DNA from 2 places in the Staphylococcus ursi genome. Region 2 is predicted to be linked to the other one. Evidence: a T-box and tRNA genes for the amino acid it is inferred to sense, from the RefSeq annotation. Region 2 holds a T-box; the other holds one or more tRNA genes.
What was found. The T-box of region 2 lies ahead of serS (serine--tRNA ligase). A T-box ahead of a tRNA ligase gene usually reads a tRNA of that ligase, here a tRNA-Ser.
Positions count from the first base shown of each region.

Region 1: it encodes a tRNA-Ser, which carries the amino acid that the T-box ahead of serS (serine--tRNA ligase) is inferred to sense. The anticodon was not compared.

Region 1 covers NZ_CP048279.1:840,444-858,127, reverse strand. Annotated here, with positions in the region: gene menB (1,4-dihydroxy-2-naphthoyl-CoA synthase) at 81-899, opposite strand; gene menH (2-succinyl-6-hydroxy-2,4-cyclohexadiene-1-carboxylate synthase) at 916-1,707, opposite strand; gene menD (2-succinyl-5-enolpyruvyl-6-hydroxy-3-cyclohexene-1-carboxylic-acid synthase) at 1,694-3,364, opposite strand; gene GZH82_RS03700 (isochorismate synthase) at 3,357-4,715, opposite strand; gene GZH82_RS03695 (1,4-dihydroxy-2-naphthoate polyprenyltransferase) at 4,890-5,828, shown strand; gene GZH82_RS03690 (ABC transporter permease) at 6,144-6,908, opposite strand; gene GZH82_RS03685 (ABC transporter ATP-binding protein) at 6,905-7,555, opposite strand; gene GZH82_RS03680 (GNAT family N-acetyltransferase) at 7,548-8,123, opposite strand; gene GZH82_RS03675 (YolD-like family protein) at 8,262-8,672, shown strand; gene GZH82_RS03670 (CPBP family glutamic-type intramembrane protease) at 8,855-9,457, opposite strand; gene GZH82_RS03665 (YkvS family protein) at 9,464-9,649, opposite strand; gene GZH82_RS03660 (lipoate--protein ligase) at 9,837-10,829, shown strand; gene GZH82_RS03655 (IDEAL domain-containing protein) at 11,051-11,269, opposite strand; gene GZH82_RS03650 (competence protein ComK) at 11,506-12,123, shown strand; tRNA gene GZH82_RS03645 (tRNA-Asn) at 12,337-12,411, shown strand; tRNA gene GZH82_RS03640 (tRNA-Ser) at 12,413-12,501, shown strand; gene GZH82_RS03635 (CHC2 zinc finger domain-containing protein) at 12,801-13,169, opposite strand; gene GZH82_RS03630 (SdrD B-like domain-containing protein) at 13,779-17,048, shown strand; gene GZH82_RS03625 (bifunctional metallophosphatase/5'-nucleotidase) at 17,144-17,684, opposite strand, start outside.
Region 2 covers NZ_CP048279.1:1,385-15,104, reverse strand. Annotated here, with positions in the region: gene GZH82_RS00055 (AzlC family ABC transporter permease) at 1-526, opposite strand, end outside; gene serS (serine--tRNA ligase) at 839-2,119, opposite strand; T-box leader at 2,193-2,385, opposite strand; gene hutH (histidine ammonia-lyase) at 2,435-3,937, opposite strand; gene GZH82_RS00040 (NAD(P)H-hydrate dehydratase) at 4,285-5,097, shown strand; gene gyrA (DNA gyrase subunit A) at 5,392-8,028, opposite strand; gene gyrB (DNA topoisomerase (ATP-hydrolyzing) subunit B) at 8,064-9,995, opposite strand; gene recF (DNA replication/repair protein RecF) at 10,009-11,124, opposite strand; gene GZH82_RS00020 (RNA-binding S4 domain-containing protein) at 11,121-11,360, opposite strand; gene GZH82_RS00015 (DsbA family protein) at 11,480-12,169, opposite strand; gene dnaN (DNA polymerase III subunit beta) at 12,455-13,588, opposite strand.

The DNA.
Region 1 (17,684 bases), 840 kb from region 2:
TCAATGTCAAAGTAAAAAGCCCATTCTACTCACTCAATGAATATAACGGACTTTTCATCTTACATCTTTAAATTAAAGACTTATGGAAATTTAGGAAACTGATCAAAGTCAGGTTCACGTTTTTCTTTAAACGCGTCACGACCTTCTTTCGCTTCATCTGTTGTGTAGTATAACAATGTCGCATCGCCAGCGAATTGTTGTAAACCAGCTAATCCATCTGTATCTGCGTTCATCGCTGCTTTTAAGAAACGTAACGCTGTTGGTGAATGACGCATGATTTCTTTACACCATTGCACTGTTTCATCTTCAATGTCAGCAAGTGGTACAACTGTGTTGGCCATACCCATGTCCAACGCTTGTTGTGCATCGTATTGACGGCATAAATACCAAATTTCACGTGCTTTTTTATGACCGACAATGCGCGCTAAATAACCTGAACCGTAACCTGCATCAAATGAACCCACTTTAGGACCTGTTTGACCAAATTTTGCGTTATCAGCCGCAATTGTTAAGTCACATACGACTTGAAGTACGTTACCGCCACCAATGGCATACCCTTTTACCATCGCGATAACTGGTTTCGGAATGATACGAATTAAACGTTGTAAATCTAATACATTTAAACGTGGAATTTGGTCATCACCGACATAACCGCCATGGCCACGTACTTTTTGGTCTCCACCAGAACAGAACGCTTTGTCGCCTTCACCCGTTAATACAATGACACCTACACGTTCGTCATCTCTTGCACGTGTAAATGCATCAATCATTTCTTGTACTGTATTCGGTGTGAATGCATTATGTACTTCGGGACGATTAATTGTTACTTTCGCAATCCCTTCAAAAAATTCATATTTGATTTCTTTATATTCTTTTAATGTTTCCCATTGTCTTTCCATGGTGGACCTCCTCAAGTTAACCTTTTATAAACTCTAATAGTATTGTATCAAATTTAACGCCATCTTCCACATTTACCGTATGGCCGACTTGCGATACGACTGTCAATTGTGCCTCTGAAAGCGTGTCAGACATACGTTCAGCAATGTGTACAAACTTTTCATCCCATTCCCCTACGATGAGTTGCACAGGCAATTTCAAACTTTCTAATTGTGGCCATAAGTTTGGCATATGTCCTGTACCATAATCACGCAATGCTTTCGCTAATCGCTTCGGTTGTTGTGCAAGTCTCAGCTGACGAATGTGTTGGCGTGTGGTCTCAGTTAAAAAGCGTTGCGTTTGGAACAATGGCAATTTTTCCCAATCATTCACAAACACTTCAATACCCGCAATTTCAAGGACACGTGCCCGAGCTACATCCACTTGTTGACGTTCGAGACGTGCATCATCATCTTCAATTCCAGGTGAGCCACTTTCTAACATAACACCTGCCAACGCGTCTTGATATTGCAATGCATAAGCTAAAGCAACACGTGCACCCATTGAATAGCCATGAAGGTATAGCGTGTAGTCTTTGAACTGTTCCAACACAACATGTAATTGCGTACATACCCAGTCAAAATTCCATACAACATCTTCTGGTGATTGATCTTGACCGTGGCCAGGCAAATCCACACTTAAGATATGTGCCTCTTGTGTCAATGGCTCAATATGAGATGAAAATGTGCGTTGATCACCCATAAAACCGTGCAAGAGGACGATCATTTTATTCGTTTCTGACTGTGCTGCATACCAGTTATAATGTAACATTCACAACTTCACTCAATTTCTGATATAAATTTTGATGTGCTTCGTAATTCGCTTCACGCTGCGTCACGACTTCAAATAATGTCGGTGTCATCGTTGTCAAATGACTGTATTCAAACGATTGTAAGTCTTGGAATCGTTTATAGTTAAAGTCATACAACAATGCTGCATGTTCAAAGTTCAAACCAGTCGGCGTACCAAATAACCGTTCAAAATGTTCAGGTGCACCTTCTTTTTGTGGTAAATAAGAAAAAATACCGCCACCGTCATTGTTTAATAAGACAATGTTCATATGGATATCGTTCAGTTTCGACATTAATAGTCCGTTCATGTCATGATAAAATGCAATATCGCCTATAAGCAATGTCACTTTTTTATGTACAGCCATACCGAGTGCTGTAGAAACAACGCCATCAATGCCGTTCGCCCCTCTATTTGCATAAATACGTGCTTGATGGTCAATATATAAATTATCGATATCACGAATCGGCATACTATTGCTGACAAATAACGCGTCGTCAGCCCCTAATTTATCGAGTACACGACTGACATACGCCGCTTCATCATTTGCCGTTTTTTGATGTGCTTTGATCGTATGTCGCGCCTGCTCTTCTATACTTTGCCATTGTCGCAACCACATTTTTCGGTAAGCAGCAGGTATATCCCCTAGTGCTCTGAAAAAGTCATTGGCCGACATTTCAAAAAAGTAATCTGGATTTTTCGGAAACGCATCTATATCCGCATTATTTTGGACTAAAATTTGTGTCGCATCTGTCGTTTTCAACCATTGATTTAACTTTTTAGAGACGACTGGTTTACCGACACGAATGACAAAATCAGCCGACAAGTCGAGTCCTGAGCGCAACAATAAATCATACGTCGTGACGACATTCGGATGTTGTGTCGCGCGAATACCATTAAGTGGATCAGCCAATATCGGCAAATCATATATCGTCGCGAAAGTTAAAATTTGTGAAATATCTTGAAGCTGCATGTCCCCTACTACAATCAGCCCTTTAGATTGCTTCAACACTGGAAGAATTGCACTGAAATCCATCGTTTTTTGATAGTGTGGACGTTCATAATGATATGACGTCAACAAATCTTGGCACGACAGATCCGGTGTTAACGGTTCACGGAAAGGTAAATTGAAGTGCACTGGACCTTGGTGTGGACCGTCGAAAAACTGACTCGCCTTTTGTAACTGGTATTTGTTCACATCCAGTGTATTCGGCGTCCCATCTGCAATCGGTAAATCGAATTGGAAACGCACATAGTTTTGAAACATATTGACTTGATTGATTGCTTGTGGCGCACCTACACCTCTTAATTCATGCGGTCGATCACTTGTCAGTACAATAAGTGGCAAACGACTAATATGACTTTCAGCAATAGCAGGCACATAGTTTGCAGAAGCTGTGCCAGATGTACAAAGAATCGCGACCGGACGTTGACTGCCTTTGATCAAACCTAACGCAAAAAAAGCAGCACTTCTTTCATCGGGATGGATCCACGTTTGAATATGTGGATGACATTCAAACGCGAGTGCTAAAGGAGTGGAGCGTGACCCCGGACTTATCACGACTTCACGTAACCCATATGCATATAACTCTGACACAAAATGAAACACTTGCTCCGTCAAAAAGCGTTGATTAGTCATGTTCACTCACCCCTAAAGCTACCATCATCGGTTTGAATTTTAATGCTGTTTCAGCGACTTCTTCTGCTGCATCCGAATCTTTCACAATGCCTGCACCTGCAAACAATAACGCTTGCTGATGATTCATTAACATCGAGCGAATCGCCACGATAAATTCACAATCATCGTACATATCTACCATACCGACTGGCGCACCGTAAAGGCCACGTGCCCCAAATTCATGCGCTTCAATATATTCTAATGCGCGTGCTTTCGGATATCCCCCTAGCGCAGGTGTTGGATGTAAATCATCTATCAGCTCAATATATGATTTATGCGCTAACAGGCCTCCAATTTCAGTATATAAATGATATAAATGGTCATTTTTCAATACTTGTGGCTCACGATTATAATCGGCATACTGAATAAACGGTCGAATATCTTCAAGAATACTTTCGACGACAATACCGTGTTCAATTAAGTTCTTTTCATTTTTTAACAACGCATTAATACGCGCCTGATCTTGTACTTCATTGTGTGTTCTTGGAATTGTTCCCGCAACTGCTTTCGTTGATAACATACCATTTGTGACCTTAAATAATTGCTCTGGCGTTTGAGAAATAAAAATATCATCTTCTGACTCTAACGCGAATAAATAACTATTTTTTTCATTTTTAAGTGCACGATATAACACAGCCCCGATTTCAATATCCGCATCAAATTGCACCATACGACGACGAGAGAGCACGACCTTTTCATCATGCGCTAATTTTGCTGTCGTTTCCTCAACTAATGCTTCCCACTCATCTTTATATATATCTTCAATCCGCTTAATTTGTGGCGGCGTTGTATTTTGCACGACCACGCGCGGTAAATGATTTAATTTTTCAACTAACTCATAAAATTGCTCAATCAAAAACGCTTCTTTTTGTACAGTATATGTTAAAAACGTTTCTTGATTGACTTGCGATATTAAGACTTCAGGTAAAATAAAATGATTCACACCAAAGCGACGCCATTCATCCCCCATCCGCTTAGTAGAAAATTGAAATCCACCGCAAATACGTAAATGATGGCGTTCAGAATCGGGATGGATTAATGCGATATCATCTTTAAATTTTTCCCATTCTTTAAAAATAGAACGTTTATTTGTAAAATCATTTTTTATTTTTGCAGCAACACGGTATCCAAAAAAAGAAGTTTCGTTATCATTTAATCGAAAATAAAAACGGTCCCCTGCATCTTCTTTCGACATATCGAACAACGTAATCGGATCTAATTGTTGTTCTAATTTGACTTCAACTGAGACCCATTGTTGTTTTGTTTGTTGTACCGCGTCGATGATTGCCTGTTCGCAGACATCAACACTCATCCCATACTCACTTCTTTCATCATAATCAAGTTTTATCCATTATCACATTTTAACATTTTTAAAGACGATTGTGTGCACAAGTGTCTTTTCCATAATATTGTTATTGATTTCATTGACGAACTTTTTTATAATATCAATGTAATATAAATATTATAAAAAAAGAGGTTGACTAACATGACGTCTCAATTTGAAAAACATTCAACATTCCACAAATATTGGCAACTCATGCGTCCTCATACATTAACAGCATCCGTTGTTCCTGTTTTAGTCGGAACAGCAACTGCAAAACTTTTTTTATTAGGTAGCGAGGACCATCTCCATTTCGGTTTATTCTTAGCGATGTTGTTCGCTTGTTTGTTGATTCAAGCCGCAACGAATATGTTCAATGAATACTATGACTTCAAAAAAGGGTTAGATGACCATGAATCAGTAGGTATTGGTGGCGCCATCGTACGTAACGGGATGACACCCCAACATGTATTAAGACTTGCAATTATTTTCTATATCATTGCAGCAATACTTGGGCTTTACTTAGCAATTCAAAGTTCATTTTGGCTTATTCCTGTTGGTCTGTTATGTATGGCTATTGGTTACCTTTATACAGGCGGCCCATTCCCAATCTCATGGACACCGTTTGGCGAATTATTCTCAGGTGTTTTCATGGGTATGATTATTATCGTAATCGCTTTTTATATCCAAACAGGTAACCTTCAAAATTATGCTTTTTGGATTAGTATTCCTATTGTCATTACGATTGGGCTCATCAACATGTCAAATAACATTCGTGACCGAGTCAAAGACAGTCAAAGTGGTAGACGCACTTTACCTATTTTATTAGGAAAACGTGGCTCGCTTATCTTTTTAGCAACATTTTACGCGATTGCCTACCTCTTTGTCATTTACACTGCACTTTTCAAAGATGGCGGTTCACTGTTCTATTTGCTCGTATTACTTAGTTTTCCATTACCAGTGAAAGTGTATCGTCGTTTCCAAAAGAATGATACACCGCAATCAATGATGCCGGCAATGGCTGCTTCAGGTAAAACGAATACATTATTCGGTCTACTTTACGCATTAGGTATTTACATTAGTGCATTGCTCGGTGGCGTATAAGTTAAATCACTCGATAGAATCGAAGTCTTAAAATTACAAAGGCTTCGATTCTTTTTTTTACAGTTTTATATATCGTACCACACTATTCGCTTATAAACGAAAATGTATTCACGAAATTTTAATATATCTCTACTTTACCATTTTTCTCATTCGTGTCATCCCCTTATTTGCATATGTATGCTTAAAGAAATGCCACGCTTTTGATATCTTCACGCACTTTGTAAAAATTGGGAAGAGCTTCTGAATATCACGCATACTGCACCATAACGGTACGCATTTATCTCTTAAACTCATGCCTCAAATGATTTAAATCAGCTAATTCTGAGACGCTTGTACTAATTGATGACGCGCATTGAAAAATTGTCGATAGGTCAAATACGTCGCGACTAATGCTGAAATAATCGTCGCTGTAGTATGAATAAATACGACCATTAACTGAAACTTAATCGCTTGTATCGGCGGCACACCTGCAATAATCATCCCCGTCATCATACCCGGAATCGATACAAGGCCATATGTCTTCACAGAATCAATCGTCGGCACAATCGCGACTTTGATACTTTCCCTAATCGCATCTTTTGCCGCCATGGCTGGACTTGCACCTAAAGATAGTTTGGATTCAATGACCGCTGTCTCTTTCGTAAAAATACGATTTAAATTTTGATAACTTAAATTGATCGCAATCATGCCATTACTGCCGACCATACCCGCAACTGGAATGATTTCATTTGGTTTAAAATCAATAGCGCCCGTTAAAAGCACGCCACCTAAAGATAAAATTGCGCCTGTTAATATCCCCGCTAAAGAAATCCAAAACGCATGGCGCACCACTTCTGGCTTTCGCTTCCGTGTATTGGCGGCCGCGTTGATCATGATGACTAAAATGAGTAATAGTACAATCCATGGCGTTTCTAATTTAAAAACAAATTCCAGTAAATAACCAATGATCACTAATTGAATAACAGCACGTATCGCTGCAATGATTAAATCTTTAGCAATATGTAATCGCTCTTTAAACGAAACTAAAATGGGAATGAGTAGCAATAATGATGTCAATAATAGCGAAGTCGTACTCATCATGACAAACGCGCCTCCCTCGTTAACATACCATTACGAATTTCCATTTTGCGATGAAATTGGCGTTGACTTTGCGCATCATTGTGAGTAATCCACAAAACGGACATGCCTTCTTGGACTAAATCAAACACCAATTTTTCAATTTGACGACTGCTCTTGTCATCTAACGCACTCGTCGCCTCATCAAGCATCAGTATATCTGGGGTAAACATGAGCTGGCGTGCAATCGTGATACGTTGTTTTTCACCCCCGGACATATGTTGCACCTTGTCCGAAAGTTTGTATTTTTTTAAACCTACTTTTTCCAACAGCGTATTTGCTTTAGACTTATTAAACGAAACTTGACGCACCTTTGCCGGAAAAGCTAAATTATCTTGAATCGTCTCACCAAACAATTCCACACTTTGCGGCAAATAACTAATATGCTGTCTCAATATTTCCGGTGAATAGTGTGCATAAGGTTTCCCTTTAAATTCAATATTTCCACTGGTTGGGCTCATTAAATCTGCAATTAACCTCAACAGCGTACTTTTACCACTTCCAGACGGTCCGACAACAGCAACCGCTTCACCTTTTTCCATATGATAACTTATATTGTGTAAAATTTTGCGTTCACCGCTTTCGTAGCTGACGTTTGTTAACTCAAGCATAGGCGTTCTCCTCATTTTGATAGATCATATAGTGATATTCATGCCCGTAAAGTACTTTTTTCATTTTCTCACGGAACCCTAACTTGCGATACAACTGATAGGCACGTTCATTATGCTCATCACAGTTTAAACTCCATGTCGCTTCTGGATTCGATTGGAGACGTGCTTGAATCAATTTTGTCGCAATCCCTCGACCACGAAACTCAGGAAAAGTAGCAATCGCTTCAATATAATCATCTCCACGCTCTGCCTCTAATACAGGTAATGGCGTACCCGTTTCTAATTGAATGTTTTCATCTAAGGTTAAATTTTGCCAAGCCTGTTCGTATTCCGCTTCGTATTGTCCCGGATACGCAATCAATATACCTGCCACTTGTCCTGCTATTTCATAAATATCCACGTGTTCAATATGATTCCGGTAATGAACTTCTATTGCGCTTTTAACAAGTGCTGCTATCACGGTCTCTTTCTCATAACGACGCACAATTTCAAGTTCCATATCTTGCCAAATGAGGTATGTTAACTCTGCAATCGCACGCGCATCTTGGGATGTTGCTTTTCTAATCATATTTGAGTCACCTCACTCTTTACATTTTAGCCTATTTAACTGACGTTTAAAAATACCTCAACATTTTTACAAACGAATGTTCTAAAAATACTTCACAAAACAGAACAAGTGTTCTATAATCGGATTGAGGTGATTTCCATGCATGATCGTACGCTCCCTACAGCATACCAATCTGAAACAGACTATCGAAAAATTCCAAGACAATATCTTAACACTCGAATTCCTAGAGGGCGTGGCATTGTGAAATGGGCCCCTTTCGCAACATTGCCCGAACAGTTTGAAGCAATTAAACAGTTCGAGGCCAATCAACTTAAAATCGATCGTCCTGACTTAAGCGAAGATCAAATCAATGAACTGAACCAAATGCTGCATTTAAAAATATCGCACAACGCTTTTAGTAAAATTCACTATTGGCGCGCTGGACACATTCATACCATTCAAGGTTATATCGCGAGTATCGATACATTGACGAACGAATTAGTGCTCACTAATGAACGGCGCACAGATCGATTAGTCATCGGGTTGAACGAATTGTATGCTATTGAATAGTATAGGCATGCAACATCATCGCGTGATTTACCTGTAATTGACTTGATTTTATCCTATACCCTGATTTGAAAAAAGATGTCATGATTTGATTCAAAAAGATGTATTGGATATGCTTTTTATCACATTAAAAACACAAAAACACAGCAAACATTGTATGAAAAACAACATTTACTGTGTAAGGTTTAACCATGAAAAATCAATAAAATGACGACCGCTACAATTTGAGCGACTGTTGTGGTGATAATTCGGCGTGTGTACATATAACTAAAACCGAGCAACAATTGGCAAACAAAAATGAATGTCACGATCCACCATTGATCTAAATAGATAAAAAATGAACCTGAAGCTAAAGCACCGACTAATATAGCGAGCCACGGTTTTGAAGTCATACGCACGATTTCTTTTTGTAAGATAGTACGCATATATAATTCATGACATGGCATTACAAATAAAAGCGTCACTAAAATTTGCCATTTAAAATAGACACCTGTTCGTGATAATTGTTTAATCAACGAAGCATACGTCAGTTCTGAAGTAATCCATGAGAAAATGACTTGTATAAGTACAAGCGCAACACCAGTCGCTAACCCTATCGCAATGGATGTTAATAGACGTTTGGATGCAAAATCTCTTTGATAAAATACATAACTAATTCCTGCTATTAACATAATTCCTGTATAGAGTTGCCAATATACACCGTGCTCACCCCACAACAACATTAAAATGATGTGGAAAGCAATAAAGCTTAGTATAAACCAAAGTAGCGGTTTGTTGATCTTTTTCATATGCGTTTATCCTTTTTGTTCAATAATTTTATATCTCTTATGATTAATCACTGTTTTTTCAGGCAAATCTAAATCGCTGAAATTTTCCATAATCGTTAAATCAACAATGACAGAGTTATCATTGATTTTTTCAACTTTTCCTCGTATCCCATCATAAAATTCTACAATGTCTCCTACTTCTGCAATTGTCATCTTTCTGTCCCCCTTAGAAATTTACTAGCATATATTGTACTAAAATTTACATTTTAAATAAACAATTTACGTCAATTGTCAGAAATTATTTACATTCAGTGTCTTTTTAAGATAAATGATTGGAAAAATCGAATTAAATCATGCATAACATAAGTAAGGGCATATTTTGGGAAAGGAGTGTTTCTGAGTGAAATTTATTAGTAATCAAAACCATACTGATCCAACATTAAACTTAGCGATGGAAGAATACGTTTTAAAAACAGTACCTATGGATGACAACGATAGTTATTTCCTATTTTATATTAACCGACCGTCCATCATTGTTGGCAAAAACCAAAATACGATTGAAGAAGTGCATCAACCCTACATCGAAACAAATGCGATTGATGTCGTGCGCCGTATTTCTGGGGGTGGCGCAGTGTATCACGATTTCGGTAATTTGAACTTTAGCTTCATTACTAAAGATGATGGCGATAGTTTTCATAACTTCAAAAAATTCACGCAGCCGATTGTTGAAGTCCTCAACGATTTAGGTGTAAAGGCCGAACTCACAGGCCGCAACGATATTCAAGTTGGCCAAGCTAAAATCTCTGGTAATGCGATGGTAAAAGTGAAAGATCGTATGTTTAGTCATGGGACACTCATGTTGAACAGTGATTTGGATGAAGTGCAAAATGCATTGCGTGTCAATCCTGCAAAAATTCAATCTAAAGGTGTCAAATCTGTCCGTAAACGGGTCGCCAACATTCAAGAATTTTTAGATGAACCGCTCGATATTGAAGCATTCAAAGCGATTATACTTAAAAAATTATTCGGTGAAGCAGAAGTCGAATCTTATACTTTGACAGAGGAAGACTGGAAAAATATTGAAAAGTTAAGTAACGAAAAATATCGTACGTGGGATTGGAATTACGGTAAAAATCCAAAATATAACTTTGAGCGTGAGCATAAATTTGAAAAAGGTTTTGTTCAAATTAAACTTGATGTCAAAAAAGGTCGTATTGCGCATGCTAAAATTTTCGGGGACTTTTTCGGTGAAGGTGATGTGACCGAACTTGAAAATGCACTTACAGACGTTTTACATCAAAGAGCAGCCATCCAAGAAGCGCTCAAAAATTATGATCTTTATCATTACTTTGGTGACATTCCTCGTGATGGTCTCATCGACATGATGGTTTAATACACGTAGACCACACTGTCATTAATCATATTGTATATTAACTTCATCTTATTCTGAGACAAATGTAATATGTTTTACTTTTGCTAGAAGTGTAAATATTCTCTCATTAGTTAATTTCTGAATATAAGACAGTGAAAAATTTAATATAATGACATAAAAACAGGACTACCCCACACATGACGGATAGTCCTGTTTAATTTGAAGACGTGGATATCATTTGACTACTCACCGTTGACTGCCTCCAACTCTAAATATTCATCAGTATACTTAAGAAATGCTTGTTCATTTTTATTGACCAATGCTTCATCAATTAAATGCTGCAATTTCCGCTTTCTTTGGTTCTTTAATGCATGTTCAATCACAAGTTCAACGCCCAGCTGATTAATCGTACGGACCGGGTCAGCAACCATTTGTTTCTTTACATCAGTTTGATTTTTCATGTTGAGTCACTCCTTTGTGTTAAATGCATAGTATTAAGTTATTTAATAGTATAACGAAACATGTCGCAAAACGCAATGAATTTTCTGAATTTTTAAAGTAATTAAGTCAAATTTTTATCTAATTTTTGTAATATTATCCATATATTTACAAAAAGACATTGACTTAATTCAGGATATTCATATAATGGGAATTAGATAGAGAGACCCGACACCTTAAGAGATAGGAGGGTTCTATTATGGACCAAAAATCCAACATCAGGTATGCAATTAGTAAAGGAGATATGTTTTTGAGACCAGTAGATGGTCCGGATGGTGCGCTCATGAGTACGGAAATCTATAGATACGATAGTGATCATTTTATTATTCACGATCGTGCCCAACGTATTATTGAGCGTAGTTGTAGACATTATGGTGAATCGTACTCTGGAAGAAAAGCACAAGCTAAACGTATCGCCAATATCTCTAACAAGACACCAATATTGCTCACTCCGATTTATCAAACCTACTTTTTCCCCACTCACTCGGACAGGGTTCCTGAAAATAGTTGGCTGAATATGCATTACGTAGTCAAACTTAAACCATTAAAAGGCGCCCGTTGTAAAGTCACTTTTGCCAATGATCTAACTGTCACACTGCCTATTTCGCATCATAGTGTTAAACATCAATTATTGAATTGTGTTTATTTCGCTTATTTAGTAGGAAGGTCTAATCAAGTACAAACACATAATCCTGAAAAACCTATTGATTATGACCAGCAACCTTTTAATATTTTTGAAGCTCTATCACAATATGCCTTATTAGAAAATGCAAAAAGGGAATTAGAAGAAAAGAAGAAAAACGCAACTTACTTGTAGCCACTTTATTTTGATATTTTGTATTGAATGAATCATGATTGCATGACTTGCGAGAAAACGCAACATACTTAATTCAGACTATTTCTTTAACAAAGTGTAAAGTTAGCGGAATTTATATACGCATAGTGTAAATGTTCCGTTAACTTTTTTGTTTTTAACCCTTGATTTCTTCAATGATGTTGATATAATAATATTTGTGATTGAAAAAGTTATTCCACAGTAGCTCAGTGGTAGAGCTATCGGCTGTTAACCGATCGGTCGTAGGTTCGAGTCCTACCTGTGGAGCCATGGAAACGTACTCAAGTTGGCTGAAGAGGCGCCCCTGCTAAGGGTGTAGGTCGCGAAAGCGGCGCGAGGGTTCGAATCCCTCCGTTTCCGCTAGGACGTCAAAAAAGTTTAAAATACTTTTTTGACGCTTTTTTTATTTCTTCGTCAAATCCAGTCGTATCAAGGGTTTCAGGAGATTATAAAAATAAGAGACAAACTTTGTTTAACTACCTTTAACTTAGTTTAAAAAAAATTTCGCCACAATGTGACTAGACAATGACTAAAAAATCATCATTTTAGTCACAAGCTAGTCACAAGCATTTTATCAATTAGTCACATCGTTTTATACTCAGATAAAATTACAAAAAAAGGGGGGGGAGGCTGAAAAAGCCCTCCCCTCTTATCTCGCCTTACATTTCTATGCCAGCAAATTCTTCATCTATTTGATCTTTGGGTTCATATTCATATGAAGAAGCATCATATTTTATCGATGATGCTTCTTCATAATTTTTGGCTGTTGTATACTCTTGATCATTTAAATATTTTACAGCATTGATGAAATCTACTCCTAATTCTTTCTGAACAAAGTTAATCGTGTTACCATATTCGCCTTTAGAATACCAGTTGTAAGTGTTTTTCGCTTTGTTTAATACTAAAGAATCATGTTCGATTCCAATATAGTATTTACCTGATGATTTAAAAGAATATCCAAAATCTGATGCGACATCAAAAATCGATTTATTAATCGCATTTTCCACTTCCTTTTTGCTTACTGGCATCTGTTGTGTTTCTATGAAGAAGGCATTCAATGTCGAGATATGCTAGTGTTAGAAAAAGAGCTTATACCATCGAGTAACATATCTCAAATATAAAAAGCATATGGCTGGGCAGGACAGTAATGCCTCTATATTATTTTGGAACGATTGATAGAAACATAAGCGAGGTCCTAATCTTAACCATAGTGATTCTTAAATAGGATGAGGGGCAGCGTTACTTTTTAGGCGTATGGGTTCTTTGTTGTAAAGATTGATTAATTTGTTAAATTTCTTTCTTATTAAGTAGTTGATACCCCAAATGATGAAATATATAAAGCTATAAATGAATTGAAAGATAACGCACTCATATACAGATTGTTATATTATAATATAATAATCAAATTAATTCATGAGTCTTAGTTAATCATTATTTTGTTGCACGGTATTAGTGTACAAAATTAACCCTTTACAAAAAAAATAATACTTATACAGTAGAAAAGATTGCGTTTAAAAAATCTTGATTAATTAAATCTTTTATTTTTTATTCTTGTATTAAAGAGTTTATTATGATAGAATTTTTACGCGATTGATTGGAATTTTAAATCAACAAATGTTATTGGAGATGATATTTAAATGAAAAACCCTAATTCAAAATATGCCAGAACGCTATCCCGATTTTCTATTCGAAAGTGTTCTGTAGGTACAGCGTCCTTTTTAATCGGGACTGTTGCATTTTTCGGCATTCACCACGAAGCTTTTGCAGCTGAAAACTCAACAACGCCTGTCACTGTGACGCAATTACAAGAGGGCTCAAACAAAGCGTCGGCAGAAGAACAAGCTGACTCACAAACAAAAGTGAATGAAACCTCTATAGATGAATCAACAGCTACAACGGAACAATCAAAAACAGATATCGCACCAACTCAAGCTCAAGAAGCGACACAAGCTGAACAAACTTCAGATGCTGCATCATTAGAAGTTAAAGACAACACAACGCAAGCTGAAGAAAGTCCAAAAGAAGCTGACGGTGCTCAAACAGAAGAAACGCAAAATGAAGCGACTGAAACATTACAGAACGAATCACCAGAAAATACATCAAATCGAGAAGTAGAAAAAGAAAGCGTAAGTCGCACACAGGAAAAACCTAATGCACAACAAGAAGCAAAAACACCTTCTAATTCTCAAATTACACGTTCATCGCAACAAGGTATCTCAACTACGACATCTTCACCGCAAAAGAATGATCAACAACTTCCTACAAATGATGAACCAAGTGGTGAGACATCTACATCAAACTCAACTTTAAATGAACAACCTACTGAATCAACACCAATTCCAGACAAAACTGTTAAAACAGAAGAAGTTGACGCTACACGAAATGCAGTGACTGCACCTCGTCAATTAAAGACGGTTAAAGGTACAACACAATTGCGTGCAGTAAATGCGACTGCGGTTACCCCAGCAGCTGCAGGTGGTACAAATGTGAATGATAAAGTGACAGCTTCAGATATGGGTATCAGTGAATCATACATTGAACCGAATAACTCAGGTAGCTTCTACTTGAAGAGTCGTTTCTCTGTCATTGGTACAGTTCAAGAAGGCGATTACTTCACAGTTAAAATGCCTAATACTGTCAACACTTATGGAGACACACGTTACTCACCTGACTTTAAAGAACTACTTAAAAACAGTAATGGTGATGTGATCGCTTTAGGTGACTATGATGTAGATAGCCATACATTGACTTACAGATTTACTAGCGCTGTTAATCATTTACAAAATGTGACAGGTTCATTTAATTTAACACAATTTGTGGACCGTAAAGTCGCAAAAGATTCAGCAACATATCCATTAAATTATGAAATTGCTGGAGAAACTTTCAATACACAAATTAATGTTCACTACGGTCAATATTACCGTGTAGGTGACTCTAACTTGAAATCGATGATAACGATGGAAGATCCTAAAACGGGTGAATACGAACAATATATTTATGTAAATCCATTACAAAGAACAGCACATGGTACTGTCGTAAGAGTTCAAGGTTTCCAAAATGACCCTGCTACAAGTAATGGTCAAGTGAATCCAGATGCGACTCAAATCAAAATTTTGAAAGTTGCTGATGGACAAGCGCTTAATAGCAGCTTCGGTGTAGACGATAGTCAATATCAAGATGTAACTGACCAATTTAAAACAGTTTATCGTGACGGTGAAAACTTAGCGGATATTTACCTCGGCGACTTACGCGGTGCACGCTATATTATTAAAGTTTCAAGTAAAGAGGTTTCAGGTTCTTCTGAAGACTTAAACTTACGTTCTTCAATGTACACGAAAAATATTTATGGACAATATGATCGTTTAACTTGGGATAACAACATTGTGAAAAGCACATCTAGCGGTACAGCAGATGGGACAGAAGCTTCATATCAATTAGGTGACAAAGTTTGGAATGACGCGAACAAAAACGGGATCCAAGATGAGGGTGAAGTTGGTATCCCAGGCGTCATCGTTACTTTAAAAGATAAAGACGGCAAAGTACTAGAGTTTACTGAAACAAATGCGAATGGTAAATACGTTTTCGATAATTTGAAAAACGGGATTTATACAGTAGACTTCAAAGCACCTGAAGGCTATACAGCAAGTCCACATAATCAAGGTAATGATGCATTGGATTCAGATGGCCCTACAAGTGCACAAGGCATAATTAGTAACGGTAATAACTTAACCGTTGACCAAGGTTTTTATCAAACTGAAGCACCTACACGAAATATTGGTGACAAAGTTTGGGACGACTTGAATAAAGACGGAATCCAAGATGAGAATGAACCAGGTATTGCTAACGTTAAAGTTACATTGACAGATGCGGACGGTAATGTCGTTGATACACGTACGACTGACGATAAAGGAAACTATTTATTTAAAAACGTTAAAGAAGGCGAATACACGGTTACTTTCGAAACACCTGAGGGTTATACGCCGACTATCACGGGGCAAGGTACGTTAGACAAAGACTCTAACGGTGCTTCAACACGTATTTTTGTCGAAACGGATGATGACTTAACGATTGACAGTGGTTTCTACAAAGCTGAACCACCTGTGCCACCAACTCACAATATTGGTGACAAAGTATGGGACGACTTGAATAAAGACGGGATCCAAGACGACAATGAACCAGGTATTGCTAACGTTAAAGTTACATTGACAGATGCGGACGGTAATGTTGTTGGTACTCGTGTTACTGATGCCAATGGTAACTACTTATTCGAAAACGTTAAAGCTGGGGACTATACTGTTACTTTCGAAACACCTGAGGGTTATACACCTACGCAAACAGGTCAAGGTACAACTGATAACGACTCTAACGGTACTTCTACAAAAGTAACTGTTGGGGACAGTGATGATTTAACAATTGATAGTGGTTTCTACAAAGAGACACCTGTACCACCAACTGAACCTGACAATCCAGATCCTGGTCAACCTGACAATCCTAGTCCAGAACAACCTTCTGAACCTGGTCAACCAGATCATCCTAGTCCAGAGCAACCTTCTGAACCTGGTCAACCAGATCATCCTAGTCCAGAGCAACCTTCTGAACCTGGTCAACCAGATCATCCTAGTCCAGAGCAACCCTCTGAACCAGGTCAACCGAACAATCCTACTCCGGAACAACCAAATTATCCGGGAGTACCAAGCATTCAGAACCCTGAAAAACCAGGTTCAACTGATGCTACACAATCAAAAAATCATGGCGAAAAGGCAAAACCATCTGAACAACAAAAAGCTTTACCTGAAACAGGTGAAACTGAATCACATCAAGGAACATTATTCGGTGGTATTTTAGCTGCTTTAGGCGCATTACTCTTTGCACGTAAAAAACACCAAGATAAAAAACAGTCACACTAACTTCAACTCGTGATTTAAGTGTGATGAACACAAAGACCCATGTCGCGTTTCTTAATGAAATGCTTGACATGGGTCTTTTTAAATTTCATATTCTATTACAACGATGATTCACTTATGATATGCATATTTTGCGGTATAGGTTGCATGTCTGGTTCTGTTTGAATTTCTCGAACGAGCAACTCTGGCATTGTTATTGCAAATGTTTGATGCACGACCGCTTCACTCAACAGATGACGATAATGACGATAAATATAATCCGTCGTCACCACACGGTAACAATAATCTTCTCGCAATTCAAAATCCGTAACACGCGCATTTAATGGTTTCGCCATATCTACAGTATAGTCAAAACCTGACCAAAATAAAAAGTGTGTAGGGTCCGTATCTTTCAACGTCCACTGTCCTTTTTCTAATTCAAGGTGACTTACACTTTCTTCAATTAAACGTTTAATATCGCTCCCTTTTAATGTAAGATCAATCGGTTTGTCGGGATGTGGATACGTATTATAAACATCTTCATTTTTCAAACGCCCTTTTAACCCTTTCGTATTCGGCAAAGGCAAATGTACACATGTTAACGGGATTTCCGTCTCATGGTTCAAACTTTGATGTAACAATTGAATGTATGGATGGGGT
Region 2 (13,720 bases):
TTGCTAAAAAGATAAACATCGCTGTAATCGCATAGTCTAAGCCAAATACTTCTGGATGTTGGAAGAAATCACCTAACAATCCCCCGAGCACAGTGACCAATGCCCAAAATAAGTAGGCCAATAAATTTAAGCCATACATCCACTGATATGTAATCGTGTGCCCTTTCGAATAAGGCGTGATAGCAACAGCAAATGTTTCATCCGTTAACAAAGACCCTACACCTACCCTATGTATCAAATGATCATGTTTGAAATTCGGCGCCAATGTCATACTTAATAAAAACATACGACTATTGACAATCATTGCAGTGAGCACAATGACCCAAATCGGTGTCTGTACGGCAATGAGTGCGATAATAATAAATTGTGCTGCCCCTGCATAAACGAGTAAAGAGAGCAGTAATATTTCTAAAATGTTGAATCCTGATGTGACACTTACAATTCCAAATGAAAAGCCTACCCCAGCATATCCTAGTACAGTTGGGAGACAATCTTGGATACCTTGTTTAAATGTAGTATAAGACATTGAGACTCACCCCCTTGAAAATTTTTCTTATTATAGTACAACTTATCTCATTACGCTATCAAGTCAGTCTTACCTCATACGTACCTCAGCCTAACCTACCGTGTAAAAACACTTTTATAAAGGAGTTTATATAGATTTAATAATATTGAGATAACAATTGATGAGGTATGTCTTATTTTTTACTTTTATTACTTTTTACCCTCCCTTGCCCTCTTCAGACGTAAAAAATCAGAAGTTCGCATATTAAAAATACGAGCTCCTGATTTGATTTCAACTCACCTTTATTTAATTGTTCGTAACTTCATTTTCATCTTATAGAGGTTTAATGACAGTTTGTCCACCCATGAATGGCACTAACGGTTCAGGCACCGTAATCGTACCGTCTTCATTTTGATAGTTCTCTACAATCGCCGCAAATGTACGACCTACTGCTAAACCAGAGCCATTTAACGTATGTGCGTATTCAGGTTTGGCATCTTTATCACGTTTGAAACGGATATTTGCACGACGCGCTTGGAAGTCTACACAGTTTGAACATGAGCTGATTTCTTTGTAGTCATTGTAGCTTGGTAACCATACTTCTAAGTCATATGTTTTACTTGCACCGAAACCAATATCGCCTGTACATAAAATCACGCGACGGTATGGTAAGTTCAATGCTTCAAGAATCGCTTCTGCATTTGATGTCATTTCTTCTAAAGCGTCCCATGAATCTTCAGGTTTTTCGATACGTACCATTTCAACTTTATTGAATTGGTGAAGACGGATTAAACCACGTGTATCACGGCCTGCTGATCCCGCTTCACTTCTGAAACATGCTGATTGACCTGTAAACTTAGCTGGTAAGACACCCGGCTGTACAATTTCGTCTCTATAGTAGTTTGTCAAAGGTACTTCTGCAGTTGGAATTGTGTATAAGCCTTCTTTTTCTACTTTAAATAAATCTTCTTCAAATTTAGGTAATTGTCCTGTACCGTACATCGCTTTAGCATTGACTAATTGAGGCACCATCATTTCGCGGTAACCGTGTTGTGTCGTATGCATCGTAATCATAAAGTTCATTAACGCACGCTCTAATTTAGCACCGTCATTTGTTAAATAAACGAAACGTGCACCAGATACACGTGCGGCACGGTCAAAGTCTGCCATTTCTAATGATTCTACTAAGTCCCAGTGTGCTTTCGCTTCAAAGTCGAACTCACGTGGTGTACCCCATCTTTTAAGTTCTACATTATCAGAATCATCTTCACCTTCAGGTACATCATCGTGAATAAGGTTTGGAATACGTGATAAGATGTCATTTAATTTCGTATCCGCTTCTTTTAACTGTGCATCGATATTTTTAATTTTTTCGCCTACTTCACGTTGCGCTTTAATCGCGTCATCCGCATTTTCTTTATTACGTTTCTTTTCAGCAATTTGTTGAGATGCCTTGTTACGTTCTGCTTTTAACTCTTCAGTTTGTTGTATGTAATCGCGGCGTTGTTGGTCTAACGCTAACACTTCATCTACAACTGACGGATCCATTTGACGTAACGCGATTTTCTCCTTAACTCTCTCTGGTTCATTTCTGAATAATTTAATGTCTAACATAAGTCGACTTCCTTTCATAAAGTAAATTAAAATTTAAGGAGGATGACTCAAAATAAAAAACCACATCCCTCACACAAGGGACGTGGTTTGACGTGTTGCCACCCTATTTAACAGACAGAATATGCCTGCACTCTCACAAAAGTTAACGGTTTCACCCGAATTGTTTTCAAATGTGGGTAGATTTCGTATAGGTCTGTACATTTGTTCTCACCGACCACAAACTCTCTAATTCCATTGCTATACTACTTAATCCACAAACAATTATTTATTTCGATTTCACATTTAATATAACAAAGAAAATTTCGAATAGCAAGCTTATTTCTGATACGCCAGATTCTTTAAATATTTCGCCACATTTTCAATATCTTGATGAAATGGTCGGTCTTCTTGAATCGATGGCACGATTTTACGCAACGCTTCGTACTGTTCGCGTGTTTTTGGTGACAATTGTTCTATCCCTCTTATTTCGACCGCTTGTGACGCAATAATCGCTTCTATCGCAATGACGCGACGTGTATTTTCTAAAATTTGATAGCCATGACGTGATGCAATCGTACCCATTGAGACGTGATCCTCTTGATTGGCTGATGAAGGAATCGAATCGACACTCGCCGGATGTGCCAATGTTTTATTTTCTGATACAAGACTCGCTGCCGCATACTGCATAATCATCGCACCACTTTGCAATCCTGGTTCTGGGCTTAAAAAGGCAGGGAGACCCCCGTTTAATTGTGGATTAACCAAACGTTCAAGACGACGTTCTGCCACGTTTGCCAATTCACTTGTCCCGAGCTTTAAGAAGTCTAATGCAAATGCGACAGGCTGACCGTGGAAGTTACCGCCAGAAATGACTAATGTCTCGTCACCTTCATTAAAAATAAGTGGGTTATCATTCGCTGCGTTCATTTCAAATTCTAACTTTTCACGAACGTATTGAAACACTTGGAAGCTGGCCCCATGAATTTGCGGAATACAACGCAATGTATAAGGATCTTGGACACGCATTTCCCCTTGGCGTGTTGTAAGTTTTGACCCTTCAAGCCAGTCTGACATCCGTCTTGCTACAGCCGTCTGTTCTTCAAAATTACGCACTTGATGAACCGCTTCATGATAAGCATCTGTAATACCATGTAACGCTTGATGTGTTAACGCGGCAATCCATTCTGCTTGATATGCTAAATTTTCAGTTTCTATCCATGAAATGACCCCTTGTGCTGTCATCGCTTGTGTGCCATTAATCAGTGCCAATCCTTCTTTCGCTTGTAACGTTAAAGGCTTACGGTTTAACTGTTTTAAGATGTCCGAGCTGTCTAAAACTTCACCTTGGTACTCGACTTTACCTTCACCAATTAACGCTAGTGCAAGGTGTGACAGTGGCGCTAAATCACCCGAAGCACCGAGAGAACCTTGTTGTGGAATGACAGGAATGATACGTTGATTGATGAAAAACACCAATTGATCTACTAAATCCATCGTCACCCCTGAATGACCTTTCAATAAAGTGTTTAAACGTAAAACCATCATCACGAGCGAAACATTCGATGCAAAAGGGGCACCGATACCGCACGCATGTGAACGTATTAAATTGACTTGTAATTGATTATACTTCTGTTGATCAATGAGTACATCGCTAAATAAACCAAACCCTGTTGTTATCCCATACACGGTCTCTTTATTCGCAATAATCCGTTCTACAATCGCACGACTTCTTTCAACGCGCGCTTGTGCTTCCTCAGTCACTTCTACTTTATCCTCATATGCTAAAAACTGTCGTATAGCCTCAATCGTCAGCTGCTCACCTGTTAAACGTAATGTCATTGTAATCCTCCCATCTTTCATCACGTGACACAAAAAATGTCTATTTCTTTCAAGTATAGTTTTAGGAAATCGTTTTCACAATACTTTCAGCCAAACTCGTAATATGGTATCAAATTAACCTTTTAACGTACTAAATGAATTCACTTAAGTAAATATAGAAATTTAAGATACTTTTTCAAAAAAATAAAAGCGCTACAAAATAGGGGAGCATGCATGGTCGCCTACTTTTGCATAGGGCTATTACAAATGGTCGCATTGAAACCTTGGAATTCCTATTGACGAACAAGCAAACCAGGTATAATATATCTTGTTGTAATAATGGAAATTCCAGATAGGAGGTCTCAAACGTGAAAACATTGTCAGCTGTTCACATTCCTAAACGTAAGGATGACACACATAAAGGTGACTATGGACGTATTCTGTTAATTGGTGGCAATGCCAATTTAGGTGGCGCAATCATGTTAGCAGCGCGCGCTTGTGTATATAGCGGAAGTGGCTTAATTACAGTCGCAACGCATCCAACAAATCATGTCGCATTACATTCTCGTTGTCCTGAAGCAATGGTCATTGACATTAATGATACGAAAAAACTAACGAAAATGATTGAAGCTTCTGATTGTATTTTAATCGGACCAGGTTTAGGGTTAGATTTTAAAGGTAACAATGCAATGACATTTTTACTGCAAAATATTCAACCCCACCATACTTTAATTGTGGATGGTGATGCGATTTCAATCGTAAGCAAACTTAAACCTGAAATTCCAGCTTGCAATGTCATTTACACACCACATCAAAAAGAGTGGGAGCGTTTGAGTGGCATTCCGATTGAGGAACAAACGTATGAAACAAACCGTGCAGCAGTTGATCGTTTAGGTGGTACGGTCGTGCTTAAAAAACACGGTACAGAAATATACTTTGAAAATGACGCATACAAGCTTGAGGTTGGTAGCCCAGCGATGGCAACAGGCGGCATGGGGGATACACTTGCCGGCATGATTACAAGTTTTGTGGGGCAATTTGACGACGTGATTGATGCAATTACAAGTGCGACTTATACACACAGTTACATTGGAGATAAGTTGTCAGAGGATATGTATGTCGTACCCCCATCAAAAATTATTGATGAAATTCCTTATGCAATGAAGCAATTAGAGGAATAATAATTTTTTACGAATCGTAGGAAGAAAGACTTGGAAACTTCAATGTTATCCGAGTCTTTTTGTTTTAATTGGGAAATACATACTGTGCAGTTGCCGAAAAGCCATCAACGTCACCAATCATGTAATAAAGAGGTGAGGCACATAGAAGCACGATTCAATCAAAGCGTTGGCAAGTTGAGACGAGACTCCTAGAAACGCGCCGCATGGTTCAATAATCTGACGGTAACACGGTTGCCAAGTAAAAAGGCGATGATCTCTAAATTACACGAGACCATCGCCTTTTCAAATTATATATTATTCATCTTCATTTTCAATATCTTCATTCACGCGATCCATAAAGTCTTCTCTTAATGTTTCACGTTCTGGTGATGCTTCAGGTTCTGGTGCTTCCGTGTGAATCGTATCGCCAGGTGTCGCATCATCTACAACAACTTCTATATCATCGCTTGCCTCTGACGCTGTTGTATGTTCATCCGCTTCGATGTCTTCTGGCTCTTTCTTCACTTTCGCTACTGTCGACACATATTGTTCATTATCTAATCGAATGAGACGAACACCTTGTGCCATACGACCATTGACAGAAATATTAGAGACTTCCATACGAATGATAACACCTTGGTTTGTCACAACCATTAAATCTTCGTCACCTTCAACAGTTGTAATACATACGAGTCGACCATTACGCTCTGTCAGTTTCGCTGTTTTCACACCCATACCGCCACGGTTAGACAGACGGTAGTCTTCTATCGATGTACGTTTACCGTAACCTTTTTCTGTCACGACTAGAATTTCATTTTGATTGTCATCGTCTGCAACGTCTAAACCAATGACTTCATCACCGTCTCTTAAACGGATCCCTTTCACCCCTGCAGCGATACGGCTCATCGCACGTACGTCAGTTTCTTTAAAACGAATGAGTGACGCTTGGGCTGTACCGATAAGAATATGTTTCTCACCATCCGTTAAACGCACCGCAATCAGTTCATCGTCATCACGGAATTTAATCGCGATTTTACCGTTACGATTAATACGGTTAAAGTTGCTCAATGCTGAACGTTTGATTAAACCTTTTTTCGTTACGAATACGAGGAAGTCTTCTTCAGAGTCTATGTCTTTCACTGCAATCATTGTACTGATCACTTCATCTTGATCCAGCTCAATCGCATTGACAATTGGAATCCCTTTAGACTGACGGGAGAGTTCCGGCACTTCATAACCTTTCAGTTTGTAGACACGTCCTTTGTTTGTAAAGAACAACACATGGTCATGCGTACTTGTCGTCACTAACTGACTTACGAAATCGTCATCAAGTGTATTCATGCCTTGCACGCCTCGACCACCACGATTTTGTGCACGATATGTTGAAGCAGGCAGACGTTTAATATAGTTGTTATGACTCAATGTGATAACGATTTGCTCTTCTGGGATTAAATCTTCATCTTCTAATTGATCAATACCACCGAGTTGAATTTCAGTACGACGATCATCGCCAAACTTCTCTTTAATCTCAGTCAATTCTTCTCGGACAAGTTCTAATAGCTTTTCTTGATCCGCTAAAATGGCTTCTAATTCAGCAATATACGCAATTAAATCATTATATTCTTGTTCAATTTTGTCGCGTTCTAAGCCTGTCAGACGTCTTAAACGCATGTCTAAAATGGCTTGTGCTTGGCGTTCTGAAAGGGCAAAACGTGACTGTAAACTTTCCATCGCAACTTTATCTGTATCTGATTCACGAATGATTGTAATGATTTCATCAATGTGATCCAGTGCAATTCTTAAGCCTTCAAGAATGTGCGCACGGTCTTTCGCTTTACGTAAATTGTATTCAGTACGACGGCGTACAACTTCTTTTTGATGCTCTAAGTAATGATAAAGTGCTTGCTTCAAGTTAATCAATTGGGGGCGTCCATTGACTAAAGCAATCATGTTCACACCAAATGATGTTTGAAGTGGTGTTTGTTTATATAAATTATTTAAAATGACGCTCGCATTCGCATCTTTACGCACATCGATCACGACACGCACACCTGTACGTAAACTCGTTTCATCACGTAAATCTGTAATGCCATCGATTTTTTTATCACGGACTAACTCCGCAATTTTTTCAATCATACGTGCTTTATTCACTTGGAATGGAATTTCTGTCACGACAATACGATCACGACCGCCACCACGAGATTCAATTTCAGCTTTAGCTCTCATAATAACAGAACCGCGACCTGTTTCGTAAGCACGTCGAATACCACTCTTACCAAGAATCAACCCGGCAGTTGGGAAGTCTGGGCCTTGAATGTCTTCCATCAATTCACTAATCGTAATGTCTGGATTATGACTTAGACTCAGCACGCCATCAATCACTTCACGCATGTTGTGTGGTGGGATATTTGTCGCCATTCCAACCGCGATACCTGACGCACCATTGACGAGCAAGTTAGGGAAACGTGATGGCAAGACGCTCGGTTCACGCTCATTACCGTCATAGTTGTCGATAAAATCAATCGTGTCTTTATTGATGTCGCGTAATAATTCTAGTGCAAGCTTCGTCATACGTGCTTCTGTATAACGCATTGCCGCGGCACCATCACCATCCATCGAACCGAAGTTACCTTGACCATCTACAAGTGGATAACGATAGCTGAAATCTTGTGCCATACGTACCATTGCTTCATAAATTGACGAGTCACCATGTGGATGGTATTTCCCCATGACATCCCCTACGATACGAGCAGATTTTTTATACGGCTTGTCAGGGGTCATCCCTTGTTCATTGAGGCCATACAAAATACGACGATGTACAGGTTTTAGACCATCTCTTACGTCTGGCAAAGCACGAGATACGATAACACTCATCGCGTAGTCTAAAAACGATTCGCGCATCTCTTTGCTGATATTACGTTCATTAATTCTTGATTCAGGTGTTTCAGCCATCAAGATATCCTCCTTCTCATTTTCCAATTCTCATTCTAGAAATCCAGGTTAGCGTATACGGCGTTATCTTCAATGAACTGACGACGATTTTCAACGACATCGCCCATCAACATTTCAAAAGTTTGGTCTGCTTCAATCGCATCATCCAACGTCACTTGCAACATCGCACGGTTTTCTGGATTCATTGTTGTCTCCCATAACTGATCTGCATTCATCTCACCTAAACCTTTATAGCGTGCAATAGACCATTTTGGCGTAGGATTCAGTTTTTCTTTTAATTTATCAAGCTCACGATCATTAAACACATAATACTTTTGTTTACCTTGCGTCAGTTTGTACAACGGTGGCTGTGCAATATACACGTAACCCGCTTCAATCAATGGACGCATAAAGCGATAGAAGAACGTGAGTAATAACGTACGAATATGCGCACCATCGACATCCGCATCGGTCATAATGACAATCTTATGGTAGCGTGCTTTCGAAATATCGAATTCGCCGCCAATGCCTGTACCAAATGCGGTTACCATTTGACGAATTTCATTGTTGTTTAAAATTTTATCTAAGCGTGCTTTTTCAACGTTTAAAATTTTACCACGCAACGGTAAAATCGCTTGTGTACGTGAGTCACGCCCTGATTTTGTAGACCCCCCGGCAGAGTCACCCTCTACTAAGAAAATCTCACTTTCAGACGGATCTTTACTTGAACAGTCAGCTAATTTACCTGGCAAACTTGAAATGTCCAAAGCAGATTTACGGCGCGTTACTTCACGTGCTTTTTTAGCAGCAATACGTGCGCGTGATGCCATAATTCCTTTTTCTACAATGATGCGTGCCACTTGTGGATGTTCAAATAAAAAGCGTTCAAAAAGCTCTGAGAACACACGGTCAACAATTTGCCGGACTTCAGAGTTTCCTAATTTTGTTTTCGTTTGACCTTCGAATTGTGGATCGCCATGTTTAATCGACACGACTGCTGTTAAGCCTTCGCGTGTATCTTCACCTGATAAACGATCTTTATCTTCTTTAATCAACTTGCTTTGTGCACCATAATTGTTCAACACCCTTGTTAATGCACGTTTAAAGCCGTCTTCGTGCGTCCCACCTTCATACGTATGAATGTTGTTCGCATATGTCAGTAGATTTGTCGCAAAGCCACTGTTGTATTGTAGTGCGATTTCCACTTCAATATCGTCACGTGTTTGGTGTACATAAATCGGCTCATCATGTAAAGGCTCTTTATTTTCGTTTATAAGCTCCACATACGACTTAATTCCACCTTCATAGTAGTAACTATCCTCACGCACGTTTTCTTCGTTACGTTCGTCTGTGAGCGTAATACGGATACCTTTATTTAAAAACGCCAATTCACGAATACGTTTTTGCAATGTTTCATAGTTATAAACTGTTGTCTCTTGGAAAATCGTACCGTCCGCTTTGAAACGGATGACTGTTCCCGTTTGATCTGTATCGCCCACTTGTTTTAAATCAAAAGCAGGGACACCTTTATGGTACGCTTGATGATGAATACGACCGTCTCTGTGCACATAAACTTCTAATGTGTCACTTAAAGCGTTTACTACTGATGAGCCCACACCGTGTAAACCACCTGAAACTTTGTATCCACCGCCGCCGAACTTACCACCGGCATGTAATACTGTCAAAATAACTTCGACTGCAGGACGTCCCATCTTTTCTTGAATATCAACAGGAATCCCACGTCCATTGTCCGTAACTTTAATCCAATTATCCTTCTCAATGACTACTTCTATGTTATCAGCATATCCTGCAAGTGCTTCGTCAATACTGTTATCGACAATTTCCCAAACGAGATGATGCAGACCGCGTTCTGAAGTTGAACCAATATACATACCTGGTCGCTTACGTACCGCTTCAAGACCTTCCAATACTTGAATCTGACTTGCGCCATAGTTTTCTGAGTTGTTCACATCAGCCAAAACTTCCACCTTCACTTTCTGCCTATTGCTTTATATTTCCTTGTGTAATCCGATATACCTTTGCATCCTTCATAATTTCATGATCAATACCATCTACTGACGTGGTTGTGACAAAAGTTTGCACTTTATGTTGAATGGTGCTCAAAAGATGTGTTTGACGTGCATCATCCAACTCACTTAAAACGTCATCAAGTAATAAAATGGGGTATTCCCCCACTTCCTGATTCATTAATTCTATTTCTGCTAATTTTATCGAAAGTGCCGTCGTGCGTTGTTGACCTTGAGAGCCGTAAGTTTGTGCATCCATGCCGTTCACTTGAAATGCTAAATCGTCGCGGTGCGGTCCATACAAACTCACACCTCGCTCAATTTCACGTTCCATATGGTGTTGCACATCTTCTAGCACTTGTTGAATTAAGACGTCCTCAGACTGCGAGACGTCTTCTATTTTGATGCTTGGTAAATATTGCAGTGTCAAAGTTTCGCGTTCATTCGTAATGCCAGAATGAATCGGCGCGGCAAGCAATTCTAACTCTTTAATGAATTGCTGCCTACGCTGAGTCACTTTAACCGCATATTCCACAAATTGATGATTCAATACTTCAAGCATCGTCGTATCTTGTGTCTTTTTAAGCTGTAGTTGCTTCAAATAATGGTTACGTTGTTTTAAAATGCGTTGATATTGAGATAAATCATTCAAATACAAGCGCGAAATTTGACCGAGCTCCATATCAATAAAACGTCGTCTCACTTGTGGTGCACCTTTGACGATACTTAAATCTTCCGGGGCAAAGAGGACGACATTCAAATGGCCAATATACTGGGTCAAACGACTCTGTTCTAAATGATTCACCTTGACTTTTTTTCCTTTTTTCGTAATAAACATCGTGAGCGGCATCATGCCATAACGAAAATTAAGCTCACCTTCTATTTTAGCATACTCAGCATTAAAGCGAATTAATTCCCTGTCATTCGTTGTACGATGGCTTTTTGCGAGTGCCAAAGTATAAATCGATTCTAATAAATTGGTTTTCCCTTGTGCGTTTTCTCCGATTAAGATATTGACCTCTGGGTGACAATCCAGGCTTATCTGTTCATAATTGCGATAATTTTCTAGTTGGAGTGTTTTGAGTTTCATTGCTCACCGAATTTGATGATGTATAAACCTACTTCAGGAATGTCTAATTGATCGCCATCTTGCAGTTTTTTGCCACGACGCGTTTCCAATTCGCCATTTAAGAAGACTTCATATTCACTTAAGAACCATTTCGCTTGGCCCCCAGATTCAATAATGCCTTCATAGTTTAAAAATTGTCCTAAAGTTAGTGCGCCATCAACGATTACTTCCTCAGCCAAATTCATCACTCCATTCATATTTGCTCACTTATATATTATACATTTTTATTGCGAAAATTTCATGCTCTAGAAAGGAATTTTCACGTAAAAGTTTCATGTGGAACATCTGAATCTGTTTCAATGGATGTACATCAATTTTATTCTTCAAGCGCTTTATCGATTTCATCTTTAATCGCGTCGAAATCTGTCTCGTCTTCAATCTGTTTACCGTTCACGTATAGTGCAGGTACGTATGGGACTTCCTCTTTTTTCGCTAATGTATGATCTTGTTGCGCGCGTTTAGCAATCTCACCATTTTTATCACGATAAGCTGTCGTAATTTGTTTACGTTCTTGCTCACTCAAATCTAATTTTTGTAATTGCTTTTGAATTAAATCGTCTGTTAACCAATGTTGACTACCGACATCATCTTTATTTTTAGGTTGCTGTTCATAAAGTGCATGATGAAATTGCCAATATTTCTCAGGGGCATATTGATTCACTGCGAGTGCTGCTTTGGCACCAAGTTCAGATTCGTCCCCATGGATTAATACGTTGACATAACGAAATTCAACTTTGTTATTGTCGATATATTCTTTTTCTAATTTAGGTTTAATTTTACTTTCAAAAGCTCCGCAATACGGGCATTTAAAGTCTCCAAATTCTACAAGTAACACTTTAGAATCTTTTTTACCTTGTGTCGGTTGCTTTTTAGTCTCTGCTGCAAGTGTTTCTCCTGATCTGCTATTTCCTTTGTTCAATGTTTTAAAAGTGGCAAAGCTTAAAAAGATACCTGCAACGAGTGCGACAACAATGAATACAATCAACCATTTATTTTTCTTTAACATAGGTCCATTCCTCCATTCATTAGTTATATTAATTATACTAAAGTTAAATCACTTTGAATAATTACACGTGTAAGTTCAGCAAATGACTTTAAAATTTTGTCATTTTTTTGCAACGCATTGAAATGGTGACACTGTTGAAATGTTGGTGGATTTTGCTTTTGACTTTGTCCCGCAGAATTTTCACATATTTTGTGCAAACTATTAGGAAAATCTTAATGGTTTAGCTAAGCATAAAAAAAGCAGTTGGTTTGGTAGCCAACTGCTTTTTTATAACGTCGTAGCGGTTTAGTACGTACGGATAGGTAAAATAAGTTGTGTAACAGTGTCATCATCTTTCGGTTTTAAAATAAATGGTTTCATCGTTCCGAAAAATTCTACTTCAACTTCTTCGTTATCGATGGCCTTAAGTGCGTCCATCATGTATTTCGAGTTGAAAGAAATCTTTAAGTTGCCACCTTCAACATCATTGGCAGTGACTTCTTCTTTAACCGTACCAATTTCTGGTGATGTAGAAGACAATTCGATTTGCGTGTCACCTGTGCTTAATTTGATAACATTATTGCCACCTTCACGCGCAAGTAATGACGCACGATCAATCGCATGATAAAAATCAGAGTTGTTGAGCCCTAACTTAATTTCATAGTTTTCAGGGAATAAACGAGATGTATCTGGATAATGTCCCTCTAATAAACGTGAAATAAAGTTGACATTGCCTACTCTAAATAAAACTTGATTCGATGCGAAGAAAATATCGATATGATCTTCACTGTCAGTCATAATTTTGTTTAACTCAGCTAATGCTTTACCAGGAATGATGACATTTTTATCTTGAATTTCTTCTTCAAGCTTCAACTTTCTTACAGCTAAGCGGTGTGAATCGGTCGCAGTGCATATTAATTCATTTTGTTGTATAAGCCAGTTCACACCTGTGAGTACTGGACGTGTTTCTGAGGTGGACACTGCAAAATTCGTTTGTGCAATAATGTTTTTCAGTACTTTTACTGGTAATTGTAGTGCATCATCACTAGAAACTTGTGGTAAAAGTGGGTACTGATCTGGATCAAGTCCACTTAAGTTAAATTCAGAATGTGCTGAAGTGATTAATGTTTGAAATTGTTCGTTTGTTGAAAGTTTAACTTCTTTACCTGGTAGCTTTTTAATAATATCTACAAAGAAGCGGCCTGGTAACACGACTGAACCAGGTTCAACCACGTTAATAATTTCTTGACCATCGACTTGATTAGGAATTGTGATTTCGATTGAGATTTCAGAATCAGATCCTGTTAAAACAATACCTTCATTCGTCGCGTCTATTTTAATCCCCGTTAAAATGGGTAAAGTTGCTCTTGGTGAAATAGCTTTTAATGTGTCATTTAATTGAGTGATAAAATAATCTCTTTGAATAGAAAACTCCATCATCTATAAACTCCTTTCAGTCGTTTATATAGTTAATAGTTATTAATTAAATTCATAATAATAGTCATAGGTGCTGTGGATTAGTGGATAACTTTAAAAAATCGTGAAAATAAAGGTTATTCACATGTGGATAAC